Regions from separate parts of the Mesorhizobium sp. B2-3-13 genome, predicted to be linked through region 1. Evidence: predicted binding sites of a transcription regulator. Region 1 holds the regulator's gene; the other holds the start of a gene.

Region 1 (11,767 bases):
GACCGACCGCCAGCTGTTCAGCGGCGAGGAAGCAGAGGGCTTCAGCCAGGACGACACCGATGTCGTGACGAACGGCAATGTGCGTGAGGTCGAGGAGCCCGTCACCCATCGTGACGGAACGGTGCGGCAGTTGGTGACGCGCAAGAGCCGCCTGGTGGCTACGGACGGATCGGTGCATCTGGTCGGCTCCAGCACCGACATCACCGAGGTCAAGGCACGCGAGCAAGCTCTGGAAGAGAGCATGCGCGAGAACGAGGTGTTCCGCAGCCTGATCGACAATGTACCGGTGTCGATCTACGCCAAGCGCTCCGATCTCAGGCAGTTCTATGTCAACAAGGGCTGGTGCGACCTCACCGGCTTCAGCAAGCAGGAGGCGATCGGCAACACCGACGTCGAGATCTTCGGGCCGGATGGCGAGGCCTTCGTGGCCAGCGATCTCGCCGTGCTGCGTACCGGCGAGACCCAGGAGATTGAGGAGACGGTGCGCCTTCCCGACGGCAGCGTCAGACATCAGTTCGCCCGCAAGGGCGCAATGATCGCCTCCGACGGTTCGCTCTATTTGATCGGTTCGACGACCGACATCACGGAACTGAAGCAGCGTGAGGCGGAGCTCAGCGAAGCGCGTCAGCGCGCCGTGCTCGCCGACCGCGCCAAATCGGAATTCCTCGCCAATATGAGCCATGAGATCCGCACGCCGATGAATGGCGTGCTGGGCATGGCTGAACTGCTGGCCAAATCCAATCTCGACCCGAAGCAGAAGACATTCACCGACATCATCGTCAAATCGGGCAATGCGCTGTTGACCATCATCAACGACATCCTGGATTTCTCCAAGATCGATGCCGGCCAGCTGGTGCTCGACCCGGCGCCCTTCAATCTCGCCGAGGCGATCGAGGACGTGGCGACGCTGGTGTCTACGCGGGCCAAGGAAAAGGACCTCGAACTCATCGTGCGCATCGAGCCGCGGCTCGAAAGCCTGTTCATCGGCGATGTCGGCCGCATCCGGCAAATCGTCACCAACCTGGTCGGCAATGCGGTGAAGTTCACCGAAGAAGGCCACGTGCTGGTCGATGTGAGCGGCGAACGAATTCCGACGGGAACCAGGCTGACGATCTCGGTCACCGACACCGGCATCGGCATCCCCGAGGAAAAACAGAAACTGGTGTTCGAGAAATTCAGCCAGGTCGACACGTCGTCGACAAGGCGCCACGAGGGCACCGGGCTTGGCCTTGCCATCACCTCGCGGCTGGTCGACCTGATGGGTGGCGACATCGGCGTCGAGAGCGCCGAAGGCAAGGGGTCGACCTTCTGGTTCACGGTGACGCTGCCGGGAGCCGGGCAGCAGAACGGGCAGCGCATCACGCCGGTGGACGTGACGGGCGCACGCGTGCTGATCGTCGACGACAATGCCGTCAACCGCGCCATCCTGACCGAGCAGATGACCTCGTGGAGGTTCGATTCCTGCGCGGCCGAAAGCGGCGCCGAAGGTCTCAAGGTGCTGATCGCCGCGGCAGCCTATGGCGTGGCGGTGGATTGTGTCGTGCTCGACTATCAGATGCCTGAGATGAGCGGCGCCGAAATGGCGCGCATCGTGCGCAACACCGAGGGCCTCGCGGACACGCCGATCATCATGCTGACCTCGGTCGACCAGTCGCTTGCCAACACCAGCTACCGCGATCTCGGCATCGATGCGCAGTTGATAAAGCCGGCACGCTCCTCGGTACTCCTGGAGACCTTGGTCGCGACCATCCAGCGCCATCGCCACGCCACCAACGATCAGGCCGTTCAGCCGCCAGCGAGCGAGGCGCTCGAGATTACCCCGCGGTCGCCTCTGGCGCTTTCCGAGCAGCGCGCGCAGCTGCAGCCGCCGCCGGTTCGTCCCAGACTGCCTGCCACCGGGGGCGGGCACAGGCTGGATATCCTCGTGGCCGAGGACAATGAGGTGAACCAGATGGTCTTCACCCAGATCCTCGGCGAGACCGGCTACGGTTTCGAGATCGTCGGCAATGGCCGCAAGGCACTCGACGCCTTCGGCACGCTCAATCCGTGCATGATCCTGATGGATGTCTCGATGCCGGAGATGAGCGGTCTCGAAGCGACGGCCGCGATCCGCCTGATGGAGCAGGAAACCGGTACGCATGTGCCGATCGTCGGGGTCACCGCGCATGCGCTCAAGGGTGACCGCGAACGCTGCCTGGAGGCGGGCATGGACGACTATCTGCCCAAGCCGATCAGCCCCAAGGCCCTGCTCGAGAAGGTCGAGCGTTGGGTCGGCGCCGGCCGTCAGGTCCATCGCAACGCGGGATAGCGCCCGCGTCGCTGGATTTTGGATCCGGTGAGGCAAATCGAGGGAATCAGCTGGGGATTTGCCGCTACTTCCGCGTGCAGTGACTATGGTGCGATCGCGCCATATCAAAGACGGTGTCCAGCCGGAACAATAGCAAAATCGAATTCCGCTCTTCTCAGTTACGGGCGGGAGCAGCGACCGCCTGCAAGAAACAGTGTCACTCACCCCAACGGACCTGTTTTTGGCGATGGCCCAGCCATGACACGCTCTGGCTGCGAGCAACGCGCTCCCGTCCGGATTTTCTTCACTTGGGAAAGCCCCGTCGAATTCCGGGTGCTTCCAGCCGTCGAACGGCTCAAGCCCCTGATTCCGGCGGTAAACTCGGATCGCGCCGCGAAGCGCCCGACACCGGTGCTTTTCCCGGTGCTGGCGACGCGTTACCGGGCTGACATGAAACTGTCATGCGACTGTTATAATCCAAGGCTATTGGCCTCAGCGGGCGCCGGAAAGAAGTGGCGCCGAGAGACCATCTTCCGAACAGGAGCAGGCCACATGAGACACTTCATCCGCTCGGCGGCCGTTGCGATTGCAATGGCTGCGGCGTCCACCCTCACCCTTTCCGCAGCAATGGCAGCTGATCTTTCCGGCGCCGGCTCGACCTTCATCTATCCGGTGTTCGCCAAATGGGCCGACACCTACAAGAAGGACACCGGCATCGGCCTCAACTACCAGTCGATCGGCTCCGGCGGCGGCATCAAGCAGGTCATCGCCAAGACCGTGACCTTCGGCGCCACCGACAAGCCGATGTCCGACGCAGACCTCGAAAAGAACGGCCTCGTGCAGTTCCCGATGGTGATGGGCGGTATCGTGCCGATCGTCAACCTCACGGGCATCAAGCCGGGCGAACTCGTCCTCGACGGCAAGACGCTGGCCCAGATCTATCTCGGCGCCATCACCACCTGGGACGACGCCGCGATCAAGGCGCTGAACCCCTCGCTCACCCTGCCGTCGACCGCGATCGCGGTCGTGCATCGCTCGGACGGTTCGGGCACGACCTTCAACTTCACCGACTACCTGGTGAAACTGTCGCCCGACTGGAAGGACAAGGTTGGTTCGGACACGGCCGTCGAATGGCCAACCGGCGTCGGCGCCAAGGGCAGCGAAGGCGTTGCCAACACCGTCAAGCAGACCGACGGCGGCATCGGCTACGTCGAATATGCCTATGCCAAGCAGAACAAGCTGTCCTACTCCAAGATGGTGAATGCAGCCGGCAAGGTCGTCGAGCCGTCGCTCGAATCCTTCGGCGCCGCCGCTTCGAATGCCGACTTCAAGGGCGCGAAGAACTTCAACGTCATCATCACCAACGAGCCCGGCGACGCCACCTGGCCGATCGCCGCCTCGACCTGGGTGCTGATCCACAAGGCTCCGGACGATGCCGCTGCCACCGGCGAAGCGCTGAAGTTCTTTGCCTGGGCCTACAAGGACGGCAAGGAAACCGCCAAGGCGCTCGACTACGTGTCGATCCCCGACAGCGTCGTCGACCTGATCAAGGCTTCGTGGAAGGCCGACATCAAGGCCGACGGCAAGCCCGTCTACGCCGGCGAGTAATATCTTTCTGGAGGAGCGCCGCCCCGCGGCGCTCCTTTTCAATCAACACAAAGAGCCGAGCTTGACATGAGCGCTGCCCAGGAAGCCTTGCCAGCCATTCGAGGTTCACGCGACGCCACCGTCAGACGGTTCGCGTTGACCGATTCGATCTTCCATGGGCTGACCCGCGCCGCAGCCATTCTCGTGCTGGTGCTGCTCGGCGGTGTTGCCATCTCCTTGCTCGCCGGTTCCTGGCAGGCACTGTCGACCTTCGGCTTCTCCTTTCTGACCACCGAGAGCTGGAATCCCGTCACCGAGAAATTCGGCGCCCTGGCGCCGATCTATGGCACCATCATCACTTCGGCCATCGCTATCCTGATCGCCGTGCCGCTCGGCATCGGCATCGCCATTTTTCTCACCGAGCTTTGCCCGCGTCCGCTTCGGCGCCCGATCGGCATGGCGGTGGAACTGCTGGCCGGCATTCCTTCGATCATCTACGGCATCTGGGGCCTGTTCGTGCTGGCGCCGTTCCTGCAGACGACAGTGCAACCTTTCATCATCAGCGTGTTCCATGGCATTCCCGGCCTTAACAGCCTGTTCGCCGGGCCCCCTTATGGCATTGGCCTGCTGACCTCGGCGATGATCCTGGCCATCATGATCCTGCCTTTCATCACCTCGATCACCAAGGATGTGTTCGACACGGTGCCGCCGGTGCTGAAGGAGTCCGCCTACGGCATTGGCTGCACGACCTGGGAGGTAACACGCCGGGTTGTCGTCCCCTACACCCGCATCGGCATCATGGGCGGCGTCATGCTTGCTCTCGGCCGTGCGCTCGGTGAAACCATGGCGGTCACCTTCGTCATCGGCAACGCCCACCGGATCAGCGCCTCGCTGTTCGCGCCGGCAACGACGATCTCGGCAACCATCGCCAACGAATTCACCGAAGCCGTCGGCGATCTCTACACCTCCTCGCTGGTGGCGCTCGGCCTGATCCTGTTCGTCATCACCTTCCTCATCCTTGCCATCGCCCGGTACATGCTGATGCGCATCGATGCCCGTACCGGAGTCTGACCGATGTCGACAGCCGCATCGCTTCACCAGAGCCGCAAGCGCAAGAACGGCGTGATGATGACGCTCTGCGTCATCGCCGCCGGCATCGGCCTTGCCTGGCTGGCGCTGATCCTCGGCGCGCTGCTCTATAAGGGTCTGTCGGGCGTTTCGCTCTCGGTGTTCACGGAAATGACCCCGCCGCCCGGTGATGCCGGTGGCCTGCTCAACGCCATCTACGGCAGCATCGTGATGACCATCATCGGCATCGTCGTCGGCACGCCGATCGGCGTGCTGGCCGGCACCTACATGGCCGAATACGGCCGCTTTTCGAAACTCACCACCGTGGTACGCTTTATCAACGACATCCTGCTGTCGGCGCCATCGATCATCATTGGTCTGTTCGTCTACGAATTGATGGTGCGGCCGATGGGGCATTTCTCCGCCATCGCCGGCGCCGTCGCGCTGGCCATCCTGGTCATCCCCGTCGTGGTGCGCACCACCGAGGACATGCTCAACCTTGTGCCGAACGCCTTGCGCGAGGCCGGCACGGCGATTGGCGCGCCACGCTGGGTGGTGATCCGTTCGGTGGCCTACCGCGCGGCGATGTCCGGCATCGTCACCGGCATATTGCTGGCCATCGCCCGCATTTCCGGCGAGACGGCGCCGCTTCTTTTCACGGCGCTGAACAACCAGTTCTGGTCGAGCAACCTCAACGCGCCGATGGCCAGCCTGCCGGTCACCATTTTCCAGTTCGCTCTCAGCCCCTACGAGGAATGGCAGCAACTGGCCTGGACCGGCGCACTCATAATCACATTGACGGTTCTCGCGCTCAGCATCTTCGCGCGCAGCCTGACCGGACGCAGAGAGGACAAATGAGCCAGATGTTGTCTCCAGACATGACGATTGCCACCGAGGCGGCCGCCAAGGCGAAGATCGAGGTCAAGAACCTCAATTTCTACTACGGCCAGTCGAAGGCGCTGAAAGACATCACGCTGTCGCTGCCCGAGCGCAGCGTGACGGCCTTCATTGGACCGTCGGGTTGCGGAAAGTCGACGCTGCTGCGCGTCTTCAACCGCATCTACGAACTCTACCCCAAGCAGACCGCCGAGGGTCAGGTGCTGCTCGACGGCCAGAACGTTCTCGACCGCTCGCAGGATCTCAACCTGTTGCGCACCAAGATCGGCATGGTGTTCCAGAAGCCGACGCCGTTCCCGATGTCGATCTATGAGAACATCGCCTTCGGCGTCAGGCTCTATGAGAAGATCGGCAAGGCAGAGATGGACGGCCGTGTCGAGCAGGCGCTGAAGCGCGCCGCGCTGTGGAACGAGGTCAAGGACAAGCTCAATGCCAGCGGACTCAGCCTGTCGGGCGGCCAGCAGCAGCGGCTTTGCATCGCCCGCACCGTGGCGGTGAAGCCGGAGGTCATCCTGCTCGACGAGCCGGCCTCGGCGCTCGACCCATTGTCGACCGCCAAGATCGAGGAATTGATCGACGAGTTGCAGGCCGACTACACGATCGTCATCGTCACCCACAACATGCAGCAGGCCGCGCGGGTCTCGAAGCAGACGGCTTTCATGTATCTGGGCGAGCTGGTCGAATTCGACAAGACCGAGAAGATCTTCACGTCGCCTCGCGAGAAGCGCACGCAGGACTACATCACCGGCCGCTTCGGCTGATCTCACGCATACGAGGACCAGGATCATGGCCGAACACACAGTCGCAGCCTTCGACGAGGATCTCGGACAGATCAGCAAGCTGATCAGCGACATGGGCGATCTTGCCGGCACGATGGTCGGCGGCGCCACCAAGGCGCTGCTGAATTCCGACAATGCGCTGGCACAGCGCGTCGTCTCCGACGACGCCATCATGGACGCGCGCCAGCGCGAACTCGACGATCGCGCCATCACCCTGATCGCCAAGCGCCAGCCGATGGCCGACGATCTGCGTCATGTCGTCGGCTCCATCCGCATGGCGGGCGATCTCGAACGCATCGGCGACCTTGCCAAGAACATTGCAAAGCGCGTCGGCTCCGTCGGCCTTACCGCCACCCCGCGCGATCTGTCGCACTCGATAGATTCCATGGCGCAGCTGGTGCTGATCCAGGTGCAGGGGGTAGTCGAGGAATACGCGGCAGGCGATGCCGCCGCCCTCGCCAAGCTCAGGAATGACGACGAACGCATCGACATCAAATACACTTCGGTGTTCCGCGAACTCCTGACCTACATGATGGAGGATCCCCGCAACATCACGGCTTGCACGCATCTTTTGTTCTGCGCCAAGAATCTCGAACGCATCGGCGACCACGTGACCAACATCGCCGAGAATGCGTATTATGTGCTGACCGGCACGCAACTGCCCGCCAACCGTCCGAAGCAGGACGAGACGGCGATGTCGGTGCCGGCGGCTTGACGGCAGGGATGATCAATCGATGATCGCGCCACGCATCATGGTGGTGGAGGACGAGGAGCCGCTCGGCGTGCTTCTCCGCTACAATCTGGAATCGGAAGGCTACCAGGTCGAGGTGGTGACACGCGGCGACGAAGCCGAGATCCGCCTCCAGGAGAACGTGCCCGACCTCCTGGTGCTCGACTGGATGGTGCCGGCGGTTTCCGGCATCGAACTCTGTCGGCGCCTGCGAATGCGGTCCGAGACCGAGAGGCTGCCGATCATCATGTTGACGGCGCGCGGCGAGGAGAGCGACCGCGTGCGCGGCCTCTCGACCGGTGCCGACGACTATCTGGTCAAGCCGTTCTCGACACCGGAATTCATGGCCCGGGTCAAGGCGCTGCTGCGCCGCGCCAAGCCGGAAGTGCTGTCCAGCGTGCTCAAGGTCGGCGACATCGTGCTCGACCGGGAATCGCACCGGGTCTATCGCAAGAAGAGCGAGATCCGGCTCGGACCGACCGAGTTCCGCCTGCTCGAATTCATGATGCGTCATCCCGGCCGCGTGTTCTCGCGCAGCCAGCTGCTCGACAATGTCTGGGGCGAGACGATCTATATCGATGAACGCACCGTGGACGTGCATGTCGGCCGGCTGCGCAAGGCGGTCAACAACGGCCGTATGCCGGACGTGATCCGCACCATTCGCGGCGCCGGCTACGCGATCCGCGAAGACTGAAATCAGGCTACATTCTTGCCCGGAACGCCGGGCCTCGCCAGCACGCCCGGCGCGAAAATCTCCTGGTCCACGAAGGTCAATGCGCGCATAGCGCAACCTTCGCGGATGAGCGGCAGCTCGTTCGGCTCGGTGTCGAAGGAAATCGATTCCGAATGCTGGCCGCCGGCGGTCTGGCCGATGGCCTCGCGCAAGGCCGGCTCGATCAGGTCGAAGGCGGCGGCGCTGACGCCGACCATGGCGACGGGTGCGGGATCGATCAGCGCGAACAGGCTGCCCAGCCCATAGCCCAGCGCTTCGCCGGCCTTGCGATAGGCTTCGCGCTCCGGTCCGTCTTTCTCCCTTGCCGTCGCGGCGAGTGTCCGCATCTGCGCATCGCTGACATCTGCGACCGGTTCGGCGTCCTCGCCAAGCTGCCTGGCGTTGCGCCAGATGGCGTAGTTGCCGGCATAGGCCTCGACGCAGCCGCGCCGTCCGCAGCGGCAGAGCGCGCCTCCCGGGCGATGGATCATGTGGCCGAACTCGCCTCCCGATGAATGCGTGCCGGTGAACAGCTCGCCCTTCAGCACCAGGCCCATGCCGATGCCGTGCGAGAGCAGGATGGCGATGAAGTCGTCGCGGTAGCGTTCGGGGTCGCGCCAGCGCAGCGCCACCGCCATCATGTTGCAGTCGTTCTCCATGGTGGCGGGGATGCCGAACTCGGCTTCAAGTATGTCGGCGAAGGGAATGTTCGTCTGCGGCGTGATCGGCGACCACAGCATCGCACGCGCCTCGCTGTCGGTGATGCCCTGGATCGCCAGCGCGATGCGGGCAATACTGCGGACGTCGAGATCGGGGTCCTCGAGGCGCCGCCGCACTATTGCCGTGCATTCGCCGATCAGCGCCTCGCGCGACATGGTCAGCGTGTCCAGCCGTCGCTGTTCCTCGGCGACCACCTGGCCGGAATAATCGATGACGGCGACGGACAGGAAATTCAGCGACAGCACCACGGTCATCACAGCCGCGGCCTCGGGGTTGAGGCCAAGGCCAACCTGCGGCCGGCCGCGTTTCAGTGAACCGGCTTCGTTCGGCTTGCCTTCGGTCAGGATACCCTCGTCGATCAGGTCGGCTGATATCGCCGATATGGTCGAGTGGCTGAGGCCGGTGGTGGCGGCGATCTCGGTGCGCGAGGGCTGACCACCCTGACGCACGGCTGCAATCACCATGGCGCGGTTGCGCCGGCGCAGATCGTCGTGGCGGATTCCGACCGACATGCTTCCCACATCCTCCCCGTCGCCGCGGTTCTTGACACCCCCTCGAACCTCTCCGGCAATGGGCCGAATACTGGCAGATGCGGCAGGAGCTGTCATTTATTTATTGCGGGACTCGAAAAAAGGCTCCCGGCACCTCAAAATCCATCAGAATCGATGTTGACAGTGTTCCGACGATGGATCAGTATTTTTTCGAGGCTCGAAAAAATAGGGCCTTTGTGCCGGCCTTCGGGCCAGTTTGGTCGCGCCATACGCGGCGCAGGGAGGATATACCATGAAGAGATTCACAGTCGCCATCCTGGCGGGTGTCGCCATGTCGCTGACGCTGGCGTCGGTGGCGCAGGCGAAGGACAAGGTCATCGGCGTTTCGTGGTCGAATTTCCAGGAAGAGCGCTGGAAGACCGACGAGGCCGCCATGAAGAAAGCGATCGAGGCCGCGGGCGACAAGTACATTTCCGCCGATGCGCAGTCCAATCCCGGCAAGCAGCTGACCGATGTCGAAAGCCTGATTTCCCAGGGCGCCAATTCGCTGATCATCCTGGCGCAGGATGCTTCGGCCATCGGCCCAGCGGTGCAGAAGGCGCTCGACGAGGGCATTCCGGTCGTCGGCTATGACCGCCTGATCGAGAACAAGGACGTCTTCTACCTGACCTTCGACAACAAGGAAGTCGGCCGCATGCAGGCTCGCGAGGTGTTCAAGGTGAAGCCTGAAGGCAATTACGTCTTCATCAAGGGCTCGGGTGCCGACCCGAATGCCGACTTCCTGTTCTCGGGCTCGATGGAAGTGCTGAAGGAAGCCATCGACAGCGGCAAGATCAAGAATGTCGGCGAAGCCTATACGGACGGCTGGCTGCCCGCCAACGCCCAGAAGAACATGGAGCAGTTCCTCACCGCCAACGACAATAAGGTCGACGCCGTGGTCGCGGCCAATGACGGCACCGCCGGCGGCGTCGTCGCGGCGCTGACGGCGCAGGGGCTCGCCGGCACCGTGCCGGTCTCTGGCCAGGACGGCGACCACGCCGCGCTCAACCGCATCGCGCTCGGCACCCAGACCGTGTCGGTGTGGAAGGATGCGCGTGAACTCGGCAAGAACGCCGCCGAGATCGCCTCGCAGCTCGCCGACGGCAAGAAGATGACCGACATCGCCGGCGCGAAGGACTTCACGACGCCTGGCGGCAACACCGTCAAGTCGCTGTTCCTGACCCCGGTCGCCATCACCAAGGACAATCTCAACCTCGTCATCGACGCCGGCTGGATCAAGAAGGACGAAGTCTGCGCGGGCGTCGCCGCCGGCAGCGTCGCGGCCTGCAACTGAGTTTGACCGCTTGAAGAATGAAGGCGCCGCGGCCCCCAAGCCGCGGCGTTTTCTCAAAAAGATTTGTGTTTCCGCATCACGCGGATAGCTTCTAGGCTGGGTTCGGCATCCGTGTCAGACGGCCAGCCGGTTGAAGGAAATCATGACCGACACGACGTCCAACCTGCAGGCCGATACCGCGCGCGCCTCGGAACTCGGCGCGGTTGCCCGGTTCCTGAAAGCGACCGAGATCGACACCCGTATGCTCGGCATGATCGGCGCCCTGCTGCTGATCTGGGTCGCGCTGCATGTGATTTCGAGCTTGCGTCTTGGCGTCAATCCGTTCGATTTCGACAGCCGCACGTTTCTAACGCCGCGCAATCTGTGGAATCTGTCGGTGCAGACGTCCGCGGTCGCAATCATGGCCTGCGGCATGGTGCTGGTCATCGTCATGCGCAACATCGACCTGTCCGTCGGTTCCGCCGAGGGCCTGATCGGCATGGTCATGGGCTTTGCCCAGGTGCATTTCCTGGTCCGGTTCGTGGGGCTTGAACTCGGCAATCCATGGATCTGGGTGCTGGCACTGGTCATCGGCCTGGCGCTCGGCCTTTTGATCGGCGCCTTCCAGGGCTTCGTCATCGCTTATCTCGAAGTGCCGGCCTTCATCGTCACGCTGGGCGGCCTGCTGGTCTGGCGCGGTGCCGCCTGGTGGGTCACCAGCGGCCAGACGGTGGCACCGCTCGACGCCACCTTCCAGCTGATGGGCGGCGGACCGGCCGGATCGATCGGTGCGACCTGGAGCTGGGTCGTAGGCATCGTCGCCTGCCTGGCCGTCGTGTTTGCGCTGTTCAACGGGCGGGTGCAACGAAAGCGGTTCCGCTTCCCGCTGCGGCCGATCTGGGCCGAGACGCTGCTCGGCGTCGTCACCTGTGCCGTCATCATGGGCGCGGTGTGGCTGGCCAACTCCTATCCGTGGCCGATCGGCATCGTGAACCGGTACGCGGCCGCCAACAACATCACCGTGCCGGAGGGCGGGCTATTCATCGCCCACGGCATCGCCATACCGGTATTGATGGCCGTCGCCGTCGGTCTGGTCATGACCTTCATCACAAAACGCACCCGTTTCGGCCGTTATGTCTTTGCCATCGGCGGCAATCCGGAAGCGGCCAACCTCGCCGGCATCA
Region 2 (11,767 bases), on a different contig from region 1:
TGGGCGGAGCAGATCAAGGCGACCAAGGTCGGTGGCGCCACCGTCACACGCGAGACCGAACGCGGCGTCGAATTCATCGGCATCTGCTCGTCGCGCGAAGTATCCGACGACAAGACGGCCCAGATGGTGTTCCAGAGCGAAGGCTCCAGCGACAAGGCCGCCGACGATCTTAGCAAGAAATATGTCGACGAGCTGAAGGCGAAAGCCCGCATCGTCAAGCGCTGACGTGAGCAGCACGATGACCGCGCTGGCGTTGAGCGTCGGCGATCCGTCCGGTATCGGCCCTGAAATCGCCATCGCCGCCTTCCTTGCGCGGAACGCCGTCGGCTTGCCCGCCTTCTACCTGCTGGCCGACCCGGCCGTGGTCGCATCGCGAGCACGCCACCTTGGCCTCTCGCTGCCTGTCGAGGAAGTGACGCCGGTGCAGGCGATCGAGGTCTTTGGCCGCGCCTTGCCGATCGTTCCCCTGACGGCGCGCTTCATCGACAGCCCCGGGCGACCCGACCCGGCCAATGCAGCCGGCATCATCGAAGCGATTGACCGCGCGGTCGCCGCCTGCCTTGCCGGCGAGGCCGCTGCCGTGGTGACCTGCCCGATAGCCAAGAAACCGCTCTACGATGCCGGCTTCCGTTTTCCCGGCCACACCGAATATCTGGCGCATCTGGCGGCTCGGCACAGCGGCGTCGAGGCGATGCCGGTGATGATGCTGGCAGGCCCCGACCTGCGCACGGTTCCCGTCACCATCCACATCGCTCTGGCCGAGGTGCCGAAGGTCCTAAGCACCGAATTGATCGTCGCGACCGCGCGCATCACGGCGGCCGACCTTGCCAGCCGCTTCGGCATCGCCAGGCCGCGGCTCGCCATTGCGGGCCTCAATCCGCATGCCGGCGAAGGCGGCTCCATGGGCCTGGAAGACGAGCATATCGTGCGCCCGGCGGTCGACATCCTGCGCGCTGAAGGCATCGATGCTTTCGGGCCCTTGCCCGCCGACTCGCTGTTCCATGCCCGGGTGCGGGCAGGCTACGACGCTGCATTGTGCATGTATCACGACCAGGCATTGATCCCGGCCAAGGCGCTGGCCTTCGACGAGGCGGTCAACGTCACGCTGGGCCTGCCCTTCATCCGCACCTCGCCCGACCACGGCACCGCCTTCGACATCGCCGGCAAGGGCGTGGCACGACCCGACAGCCTGATCGCGGCGCTGAAGCTCGCCAGAAGACTGGCTGACGTCGACGCAAAGGCTGGCACCGCATGAGCGCTTTCGCTTCCGGTCTTCGCGCATGAGCATCGATGGGCTGCCGCCGCTGCGTGACGTCATCGAGCGCCATGGGCTGCAGGCGAAAAAGGCGCTCGGCCAGAACTTCCTGCTCGATCTCAATTTGACCGGCAAGATCGCACGCAGCGCCGGCGACCTGACGAATGCCACGGTGATCGAGGTTGGGCCCGGGCCTGGAGGGCTGACAAGGGCGCTGCTATCGAACGGCGCCCGCCGGGTCGTCGCCATCGAGCGCGATGAACGCTGCCTGGCGGCGCTTGCCGAGGTGTCCGCTCACTACCCAGGTCGGCTGGAGGTGATTTCAGGCGACGCGCTGAAGATCGACTTCGCCGCCCTCGCCTCGGGAACCGACCACGCTCCGGTCCGGATCGTGGCCAATCTGCCCTACAACATCGGCACCGAACTGCTGATCCGATGGCTGACGGTCGCGGACTGGCCGCCCTTCTATGCCTCGATGACGCTGATGTTCCAGCGTGAGGTGGCGCAGCGCATCGTCGCCGCACCCGACAGCGATGCCTATGGCAGGCTGGGTGTGCTCGCCGGCTGGCGCACGCAGGCCAGGATCGCCTTCGACGTCCCGCCTCAAGCCTTCACGCCACCGCCCAAGGTCACCTCCTCGGTGGTGCATCTGGAACCACGCGCGACACCCCTGCCCGCCGAGGTGAAGAAACTCGGCCGGGTCACGGAAGCCGCCTTCGGCCAACGCCGAAAGATGCTGCGGCAGAGCGTGAAAAGCCTCGGCGGCGAGGCCTTGCTCGAAAGAGCGGGGATCGACCCGACGCGACGTGCCGAAACGCTCAGCGTCGAGGAGTTCGTGCGGCTGACCAATGCGGTCTAGCGCCGGCAGGTCTGGAATTGTGATGACCGAGGCATAGGTAGTCTGGCGAACATGCCGGAGAACCAGGAATGCCCGCCTATGTCATTTCCGATGTCACGGTCCGCGACGAAAAGGCGTTGCAGACATACGCTCCCGCGCCGCGGCCTCGATCGCCCGGCATGGCGGGCGTTATCTGGTGCGCGGCGGCCAAGTGCAGACGCTGGAGTGATTGGCATCCTGGTCCGCTGATCGTCGTCGAATTTCCCGACATCGAGCGGGCAAGGCGCTGGTACGCATCCGCCGAATATGCGGCGGCGCTGGAGGTACGCGATGCCGCGCTCAGCCGACATCTGATCCTGGTCGAGGGCATGGCGCCCTGACGCCAGTCACACGGTCTTTTCGTCCAACAATCCCGACACGAAATCGAAGAGACCGGGCCGGCGGTCGCGCCGCAGCCGCTCGGCCACGACGATGCCGCGAACCTCGGCGAAGGCACGGTCGAGATCGTCATTGACGATGACGAAGTCATATTCCTTCCAGTGCTCGATCTCGTTGCGGGCGTTCTTCAGCCGCGTCTCGATCACCGCTTCCTGGTCCTCGGCGCGCCGCTTCAGCCGCGCCTTCAATTCCTTCATCGACGGAGGCAGGATGAAGATCGAGACGATGTCGGCACGCATCTTCTCCTTGAGCTGCTGGGCGCCCTGCCAGTCGATGTCGAACAGCATATCGCGGCCCTGCGCCAGCGCCAGTTCGGCCGGCTCGCGCGGTGTCGCATAGCAATTGCCGTGCACTTCCGCCCATTCGAGGAGCGCGTCGGAATCGCGCAATCGCTCGAATTCGCGCATCGTGCGGAAGTGGTAGTGAACGCCCTCGATTTCCGAACCACGGCGTGGCCTCGTGGTGACCGAGACCGACAGTTCGAGGCTGGAGTCGCTCTCCAGAAGGTTGCGCGCGATCGTCGACTTGCCGGCACCCGATGGTGACGACAGGACGAGCATCAGCCCCCGGCGGCGGATGCGGGATCCCATATCCCTGGGAACCATCGGTTCCTTGGCGACCATCGGCTACTCCAGATTCTGGACCTGTTCACGAAACTGGTCGACGACCGCCTTCAGTTCCAGCCCGATCGCGGTGACGGCGGCGGCATTCGACTTCGAACACAGCGTATTCGATTCGCGGTTAAATTCCTGTGCCAGAAAATCGAGCTTGCGGCCGACCGCGCCGCCGCCCTCGAGCAAAGCCCGGCCAGACGCGACATGCGTTTTCAGCCGGTCGATCTCTTCGCGAATATCGGCCTTGGTGGCAAGGAACGCCGCCTCCATGTGCAGCCGGCTTGCATCCAGATTGGCGGATGCGTCCATCAGCAGCCGGACCTGCTCGGCAATGCGTTCGCGGATCGCCGCCGTGTCGCGTGACGGGTCGGCTTCCGCGCGCAGGGTCAGTGTCTCGATGGTGTCGATATGGCCGGACAAAAGCACGGCCAGCGCGGCGCCCTCGCCTTGCCTGGCCTGTTCCAGGCCGTTCAGCGCCACGTCCAGCGCGGCCATGATGGCGGTATCGAGCGCGGCCCGCACTTCTTCGGTTTCGATGGTTTCGGCAACGTCGAGCACGCCACGCAGCGACAGCAATCCGTCAGCCGTCGCGGGCGCAACGCCGAACTGTTCCTGCAGCCGCTTGGCCAGACCGGCGAGATCTTTCAAAAACGCCTCGTTGACGACAGGTTGCGTCTGCGCGCTGGCGGCGCGGCCGATGGTCAGCGTCGCCTGGAAATTGCCGCGGGCGAAACGCTTCTGCAGCGTCTGCCTGACCACAGGCTCCAGCCGCTCGAATCCCTGAGGCAGCCGCAGGCGAACCTCGACGCTCTTGCCATTGACGGATTTGACTTCCCAGGCAATCGCGGTGCCGTCATATTCGGCGACGACGCGCGCAAAACCGGTCATGCTCTGCAAATTCATGTCGCCCTGTACACCCCCTGGCGCCTTACCCCGAAACGGTTTTCCGGAGGGGCAAGCGCGGCTTAAAATGACCACACCGCGAATGCGTCGAAATCGGACGCCCGGCGTTCCTTCAAATGTCAGGCCGCCGCCTTCCAGGCAACGCCTTTCTTCACCTTACTGGACCGCGCCCGCATCACCGCCGGCATTGCCGTTGTCGCCACCGGTGCCGTCGCTGTCGTCAGCAGGCTTGTCGGAAGCAGGGTTGTCGGCAGCAGGCTTGTCGGCACTGCCGCTGGTACCGGCGGCAGCGGCGGCCTTGGCTGCTTCATCGGCCTGCTTCTTCTGCAGCGCGCGATAGCGGGCGACGTTTTCATTATGCTCGTTCAGGGTCGACGCAAAGACGTGACCGCCCGTGCCGTCGGCGACGAAATAGAGGTCGTCGGTCTTCGACGGATTGGCCACGGCCTCGAGGGCCGCGCGGCCTGGATTGGCGATAGGCGTCGGCGGCAGGCCGCTGATCACATAAGTGTTGTAAGGCGTCTGCTTCTGGATGTCGGACTGGTAGATCGGGCGGTCCACCGGCTTGCCCTTGCCGCCAAACAGACCATAGATGATGGTCGGATCGGACTGCAGGCGCATGCCCTTGGCCAACCGGTTCAGGAAGACAGCAGCCACCCGTGAGCGTTCATCGCCCTTGCCGGTTTCCTTCTCGACGATCGAGGCCAGAGTGACAAAGTCCTCGACGTTGGCCAGGGGCAGATCCGGCGCGCGCCGCTGCCACACCTCATCGACCAGTTTCTTCTGATCGGCGAGCAGCTTTTCGACCATCTGCTGACGCGTTGCGCCACGCGTGAAGCGCAGCGTGTCGGTGGCAAGGCTGCCCTCGGGGGGCGTCTTCGCCGGCATATCGCCGCTCAGGGCGGGTTCGTCGGCGATGCGCTGCAAGGCCTGCTCAACCGTCAGCCCTTCGGGAATAGTCAGCGAGTACATCACCGACTTGCCGCTCTTCAGGAGTTCCATGATGTCGCGCATGGATGCCCTGGGCTTGATCTCGTATTCTCCGGCCTTGAGTGCGGAATCGTTGCCGAAGGCACGCACGCCGAGGCGGAATACGCGGGCGTCGCTGATTAGTCCGCGGCGCTCAAGCTGGTCGGCGATATCCTGGACGCCAGTGTTGGGCTTGACGAGGAAAGTGTCGCCATTGGCGGAAGGGCCGGGCTCGGTAAACTCCTGCTTGCCGAAATAGAGGGCCACGCCCGCCGCCAGAACCATCAGCATCACCGAGGAGATGACGAAGTTCATGAACACGACGACCTGGCTGCGCGAAGCGCGCGAGCGTTTCGGCGGCGGCGTTCCGGCTTCCGGCCGCAGCGCCTCGCTGGCCGTCTTCGGCACGATCGGCCCGGTATTCGCCGGCCTTTGCCTGAATTCTCCGTTGTCTGACGGATTTGTGTTCATTTCGCCCTACCGTTCGATCCCTCAACGAATCCCCTGCGGCAGAGTAGAGGCGAATATGGCAAAATTGACGGCACGCCAAAGCATTGCCCGGTAGCCGGACCGTCAGCCATTATACCGCTGGAAGACGAGCGAGGCGTTGGTGCCGCCGAAGCCGAAGGAATTGGACAGGGCTACGTCGATCTGGCGAGGGCGTGGCTTGTTCGGCACCAGGTCGATCGCGGTTTCGCGTTCGGGATTGTCGAGGTTAATGGTCGCCGGTGCGATATTGTCGCGGATGGCGAGGATCGAAAAGATCGCTTCGGCCGCGCCGGCTGCTCCCAGCAAATGGCCGATCGACGACTTGGTCGACGACATTGAAATCTTGGACGCCGCATTGCCGACCAGCCGCTCGACAGCGCCGAGTTCGATCGTATCGGCCATGGTCGAGGTGCCGTGCGCATTGATGTAGTCAACATCGGCTGGCGTAAGCTTTGCCCGGTTCAGCGCCGCCGTCATGCAACGGAAGGCCCCGTCGCCATCTTCTGCCGGTGCGGTGATGTGATAGGCGTCGCCGGTCAGGCCGTAGCCAGTCACCTCGGCATAAATCTTCGCTCCACGCGCCTTGGCATGCTCGAGCTCTTCCAGCACGACGACACCGGCGCCCTCGCCCATGACGAAGCCGTCGCGGTCGCGGTCGTAAGGCCGCGAGGCCGTTTGCGGGCTATCGTTGCGCTCGGTCGAGAGTGCCCGGCAGGCGGCGAAGCCGGCGAGCGAAAGCCGGGTCACCGGCGATTCGGCGCCACCGGCCAGCATGATGTCGGCATCGCCGAAGATGATCAGCCGGGCGGCGTCGCCGATGGCGTGCGCGCCGGTCGAGCAAGCAGTGACCACAGCGTGGTTGGGGCCTTTCAATCCGTGCCGGATCGAAACCTGGCCCGACACCAGATTGATGATATTTCCGGGAATGAAGAACGGGCTGATGCGGCGTGGGCCGCGTTCCTTGAGGATGATCGCGTTCTCGGCGATGCCCTCAAGACCGCCGATGCCGGAGCCGATCAGCACACCAGTGGCGCAACGCTCCTCCTCGGTTGAAGGCTGCCAGCCGGAATCCTTCAGCGCTTCATCGGCGGCCGCGATCCCGTACAGGATGAAGTCGCCGATTTTGCGAAGTTCCTTCGGCTCAAGAATGGATTCGGGATTGAGCGTACCGTTGGAGCCGTCGCCACGCGGAATGACGTGGGCGATCTTGCAGGCAAGATCGTCCACCTCGAACTCGGTGACGCGCTTGGCAGCGCTGCGGCCGGTCAGCAGTTCCTTCCAGCCGTGCTCGAACCCCATGCCGAACGGTGAAACAAGGCCAAGGCCCGTGACGACGACACGCCTCATCGCAGGTCCTCCCCGGTGATGACTGCCGAAAGCGTCAGGCCGAAGCCTTGTCAATGTACTTCACCGCATCGCCGACGGTCAGAATGGTCTCGGCTGCGTCATCGGGGATCTCGACACCGAATTCTTCTTCGAACGCCATGACCAGTTCGACCGTGTCGAGGCTGTCAGCGCCCAGATCATCGATGAAGCTCGCCTGCTCCGTCACTTTGTCGGCATCGACGCCAAGGTGTTCGATGACGATCTTCTTGACGCGCTCTGCGGTGTCACTCATTTGGGCATCCTCGTCTTTTGGTTGTCTGTCTTCGTTAGCGGGCGGAATGCCGCTAATCAAGCTGAAAGATGGTCCTGCCGGAAACGCAACGGCCACGGACCGGTTTTTGCCCGAACCGCCGGGTTGCGGGCCGCATTACACGAAAAATAGCCAAGGTCCAAGCCGAAATGGTGGGTTTTCACAGCGCGGCGATGTTACCGCGGACCTCGCTCAGATCATCGCCATACCGCCATTCACATGAATGGTCTGCCCGGTTACGTAGGCGGCCTCGTTCGAAGCCAGATAGGCAACGGCGGACGCCACTTCGGCACTGGTGCCCATGCGCTTCGTGGGGATCGCCGCCATGATCGCCTCTTTCTGCTTGTCGTTGAGCTTGTCGGTCATCGCCGATTCGATGAAGCCCGGAGCGACGCAGTTGACGGTGATGTTGCGGGTGGCGATCTCCTGCGCCAGCGACTTCGACAAGCCGATCATACCGGCCTTGGAGGCACAGTAATTCGCCTGGCCGGGATTGCCGGTCACGCCGACCACCGAAGTGATGTTGATGATGCGGCCATGGCGGCGGCGCATCATCGGGTGGGTCAGTTCACGGGTCAGCCTGAAAACGGCGGTGAGGTTAACCTCCAGCACGGTATCCCAGTCGGCGTCCGACATGCGCACGAACAGGCCGTCCTTGGTGATGCCGGCATTGTTGACCAGAATGTCGACGCCCTCGAGATCGGCCTCCGCCTTCTGGCCGAGTGTCTTGACCTCGTCGCGGTTCGACAGGTTGGCCGGGAACAGCTTGACCCGGTCGCCCAGTTCGGAGGCCAGCGTTTCCAGTTTCTCGAGGCGCGTGCCGTGCAGGCCAACGATCGCGCCCTGCGCATGCAGCACCCTGGCGATCGCCTCGCCGATGCCCCCCGTTGCGCCGGTGACAAGCGCCTTGCGGCCGGTCAATTCGAACATTTTTGTCTCCAGGTTGAGAAGAGGGCACCCCGCATAGGGATGGTATCAAATGGCGTTTTATGCAAGCGCCGCCAATGCCGCTTCGACCTCGGCCGCGGAACCTACAGAAGCGGTGGCGATGTCGCGGTTGATGCGCCGCGCCAGGCCCGAAAGCACCTTGCCGGCGCCGATCTCGTAAAGCGTGGAGACGCCGTTGGCGCCGAACCATTCCACCGTTTCGCGCCAGCGCACGCGGGCAACCACCTGTTCGACCAGACGCCGTGCGATCTCATCGGGGTCACTAGTCGGAGTGACGGTGACGTTGGAGACGATGGGCACCACCGGCGCGGCCCTCGCGACGCTCGCCAGCGCCTCGCGCATGATCTCGGCCGCCGGTGTCATCAGCGCGGAATGGAAAGGCGCCGAAACCTGCAGCATCAGGGCCCGTTTGGCACCCTTTTCGGTGCACAGTCTCGCCGCCAGTTCCACCGCGGCTCTCGTGCCTGATATGACCAGCTGACCGCCGCCATTGTCGTTCGCCACCTGGCAGGCAGCGCCCTTGCCAGCGCCCAGGGCGGCCTCGGCACAGGCAGCTTCGACATCGGCCTGCTCCAATCCGATGATCGCCGCCATGGCGCCCTCGCCGGCCGGCACCGCCGCCTGCATGGCGTTGCCGCGAATGCGCAGCAGACGGGCGGCATCGGCAACGGAAACGAAGCCGGCGGCGGCGAGTGCCGAATATTCGCCCAGCGAATGGCCGGCGACATAGGCGACCTTGTCCTTCAGCGAGAAACCGCGCGCTTCCAGCGCCCTGATCGCCGCCAGCGATACCGCCATGAGGGCCGGCTGCGCATTGGCCGTCAGCGTCAGGGTCTCTTCGGGACCTTCCCAGATCAGCTTCGACAGGTTTTCGCCAAGCGCGTCATCGACTTCCTGGAAGATCCTGCGCGCCTCTGGAAAGACATCGGCAAGATCCTTGCCCATGCCGACAGCCTGGCTTCCTTGTCCTGGAAAGGTGAATGCGACGGCCATGCGAGGGCTCCCCAGACTTGTTTTGCTTGCCTGATACTACGAATTTTCCCTGCCTGTGACGCAAGGCAGGCCGCCAAGTCAAGCCCGGTTCAACCCGGCGCCTAATCCGAACCATGCGCCGAGCGCCTGTTCCCAAAGGGCTTTGCGGCGATCACACCTGATGAAAACCGCTCACGAATCGTTTGCTGGCTCTTCTTATTTTCGTCACAGGCGCTAGCTTTGCGTGACAATTATATGACAATCGAATGACATGGATTGTCTTGGGGTGGGAAGTTAAAGTGGCAAAGAGCTTTAAACGTGCCGGCAACGCCGTGCCGCAGTTCCTGGAAGACGATCCGTCCACCGGCTATCTGCCGGGCCGGCGATGGCCGGTCGTCCGTTACGGGCTGATCAGCCTGGCGATCTCGGCCGTGCTGGTGTTCGCCATCGAACTGATCGTGCGCGGCGATGTTGCCGGCACCGTTTCCTTCTTCCTGCAGCCGTTCAAGCCGGGCTGGACAACCATCGTCGTGTTCGCGCTGGTCCTGATCGGTCTCGACGCGGTCCTCGGGCGCAGTCATCAGAGCCTCATGATCGTGGCGCCGCTGACCCTGTCGCTGGCCTTTGTCGGCCACCAGAAATCGCATTATCTCGGCGATCCGCTCTATCCGACGGATTTTCTCTACGCCCGCCAGATCTTCGCCCTGCTGCCGCTGCTGGTGCGCGAGCGGCCTATGACCGCGCTCGCCATGGTCGCGGGCATCGTCGCCGGCCTGTCCCTGCTCGTCTACGGCTGGCGGCTTTGGCGCCGCAAGGTTCCAGCCCTCAGCCACAAGGGCCGCCTTGCCCGGCTGACGCTGGCGGTGCCGCTGCTCGCCTTCTTCGTCTCGATCATGGACTACGCCACTTTCTCGTGGACGCGGGACCGGCTGCAGATCATCCCCATCATGTGGGACCAGAAGGAAAACTATGCCTCCAACGGCTTTGCGCTCGCCTTCGCGCTCAACGTGCCGATGGCGCATGTCTCGGCACCACCAGGCTATTCCGACAAGGCAATTGCGGCCATTGACCGAACCAATGTGACGGCCTCCATACCTACCGAGAAGCCCGACATCATCGTCGTCATGAGCGAATCCTTCTGGGATTCGACCAAGCTGCCCGGCGTCACCATCACCCCGGATCCGATCCCCAATGTGCGGGCGCTCCGCTCCGGCTCGATGTTCTCGCCTGAATTCGGCGGCATGACCGCCAACATCGAATTCGAAGCGCTTACCGGGTTCTCGAACGCCTTCCTGCCGGCCGGCAGCATTCCCTACCAGCAATATGTACGCACTCCGACGCCGTCGATGGCGACCTTCCTGAAGAGCGAAGGCTATAGGGCACGCGCCATCCATCCAGGCACAAACTGGTTCTGGAATCGCGGCGCGGTCTATGCCGATTTCGGCTTCAACGACTTCAAATCGGAAGAGACGCTGCCGCCCATGGAAAAGCGCGGACCGCTGGCATCCGACGCCGCGATGACCGACGAGATCATCCGGGAAGCCAACGCCAGCGACGACCCGGTCTTCTTCTTCGCCGTCAGCCTGCAAAACCATGGCCCGTATGAACCGAACCGCTATTCAAACCCGACCCACTCGGTGCAAGCCCCGATCAGCCAGTGGGCGCGTGACTCGCTGATCTCCTATGCCGAGGGTTCAGCCGACGCGGACCGCGGCCTCGAGCGGCTGGTCGAATGGGCCAAGACGCGCGAGCGGCCAACGATTGTCGCCTTTTTCGGTGACCACCTGCCGCCGCTCGGACCGGTCTATGTCGAGACCGGCTTCCTGAAGGACAATGTCGCGCCACGCAAGGAACCGACACCGGAGGCGGCTCTCGAACACCACGCGACACCGCTGATCATCTGGTCGAACCGCTCGGGCCCGGTCGCGAATCTGGGGACGGTGAGCCCTGCCTTCCTGCCCTATCATATCCTGACCGCCGCGGGCATCACCCACCCCTACTACACCGGTTTCCTGGGCGAGATGCGGGAGCGCTATCGCGTCGTCGACCGCAACTTGTTGCTGACGCCGACGGGCGAGGCGACGTCCGACTGGGCTCGGCAGAAGGAGATCGACCCGGCGATCCGCGATTTCCGTCTGTTGCAATATGACATGATGTTCGGCAAACGCCTCGCGGCACCCGACTTCTTCCCTGAAACGGTCGACAAGGTTGTCTCCCATACGAGTTGAGCCGACCGGTCGGCTCAGGCCCGATGCTCTCGGGCCATCGGTTCAATTCGTCAATTGCAGCTTCGAGAACTTGTTGGCGATCTGCAGGAACACGTCCGGCAGTTTGGTCGGGTCATTGACGGCATAATAGTTGCTCGGGTCGGAAGCGCAGGCGCTGTAAAGCGTACGGTTGGCGGGCGTGTCGGATTGCAGCACCAGAGTATAGATTTGCACCGCCTCGTTCTTCAACTGCGTGCAGACGCTCTTGGTCCAGCCGTCGACATTGCGGGCCGCCGTGGCCTGGTTATCCGACCCGAAGCGGCCACCCGCCAGATAGCCATAGGATGTGTAGTCGGATTTCGTCGGCTGTTCGCTGGCACCATAGACGACATTCTCACCGTCGGTGAGCAACAGCACGATCTTGCTGATGCCAGGCGTCTTCCACGGCGCCCCGTCGGTATAAGGCGGAGCGGGCGACAGCACACGCATGCCCCACGA

The links. Region 1 encodes PhoB, which activates phosphate uptake and scavenging genes when phosphate is short. Its sites were predicted from a motif close to TGTCATNNANCTGTCAT; they were not measured.
Region 2: the regulator PhoB is predicted to act here: its motif matches at 9,307-9,323, upstream of FJ941_RS25100 (LTA synthase family protein).

Annotation. Positions count from the first base shown of each region.
Region 1 covers NZ_VFVQ01000025.1:24,206-35,972, forward strand. The annotation lists gene FJ941_RS24715 (PAS domain-containing protein) at 1-2,308, shown strand, start outside; gene pstS (phosphate ABC transporter substrate-binding protein PstS) at 2,840-3,895, shown strand; gene pstC (phosphate ABC transporter permease subunit PstC) at 3,962-4,945, shown strand; gene pstA (phosphate ABC transporter permease PstA) at 4,949-5,800, shown strand; gene pstB (phosphate ABC transporter ATP-binding protein PstB) at 5,797-6,600, shown strand; gene phoU (phosphate signaling complex protein PhoU) at 6,626-7,333, shown strand; gene phoB (phosphate regulon transcriptional regulator PhoB) at 7,353-8,042, shown strand; gene FJ941_RS24750 (ROK family protein) at 8,045-9,292, opposite strand; gene xylF (D-xylose ABC transporter substrate-binding protein) at 9,564-10,604, shown strand; gene FJ941_RS24760 (sugar ABC transporter permease) at 10,747-11,767, shown strand, end outside.
Region 2 covers NZ_VFVQ01000026.1:22,229-33,995, reverse strand. The annotation lists gene FJ941_RS25155 (peptidylprolyl isomerase) at 1-225, shown strand, start outside; gene pdxA (4-hydroxythreonine-4-phosphate dehydrogenase PdxA) at 239-1,255, shown strand; gene rsmA (16S rRNA (adenine(1518)-N(6)/adenine(1519)-N(6))-dimethyltransferase RsmA) at 1,281-2,114, shown strand; gene FJ941_RS25140 (DUF1330 domain-containing protein) at 2,183-2,473, shown strand; gene gmk (guanylate kinase) at 2,480-3,136, opposite strand; gene FJ941_RS25130 (YicC/YloC family endoribonuclease) at 3,158-4,048, opposite strand; gene mltG (endolytic transglycosylase MltG) at 4,205-5,488, opposite strand; gene fabF (beta-ketoacyl-ACP synthase II) at 5,591-6,853, opposite strand; gene FJ941_RS25115 (acyl carrier protein) at 6,888-7,124, opposite strand; gene fabG (3-oxoacyl-[acyl-carrier-protein] reductase) at 7,335-8,072, opposite strand; gene fabD (ACP S-malonyltransferase) at 8,130-9,083, opposite strand; gene FJ941_RS25100 (LTA synthase family protein) at 9,329-11,290, shown strand; gene FJ941_RS25095 (pilus assembly protein) at 11,333-11,767, opposite strand, start outside.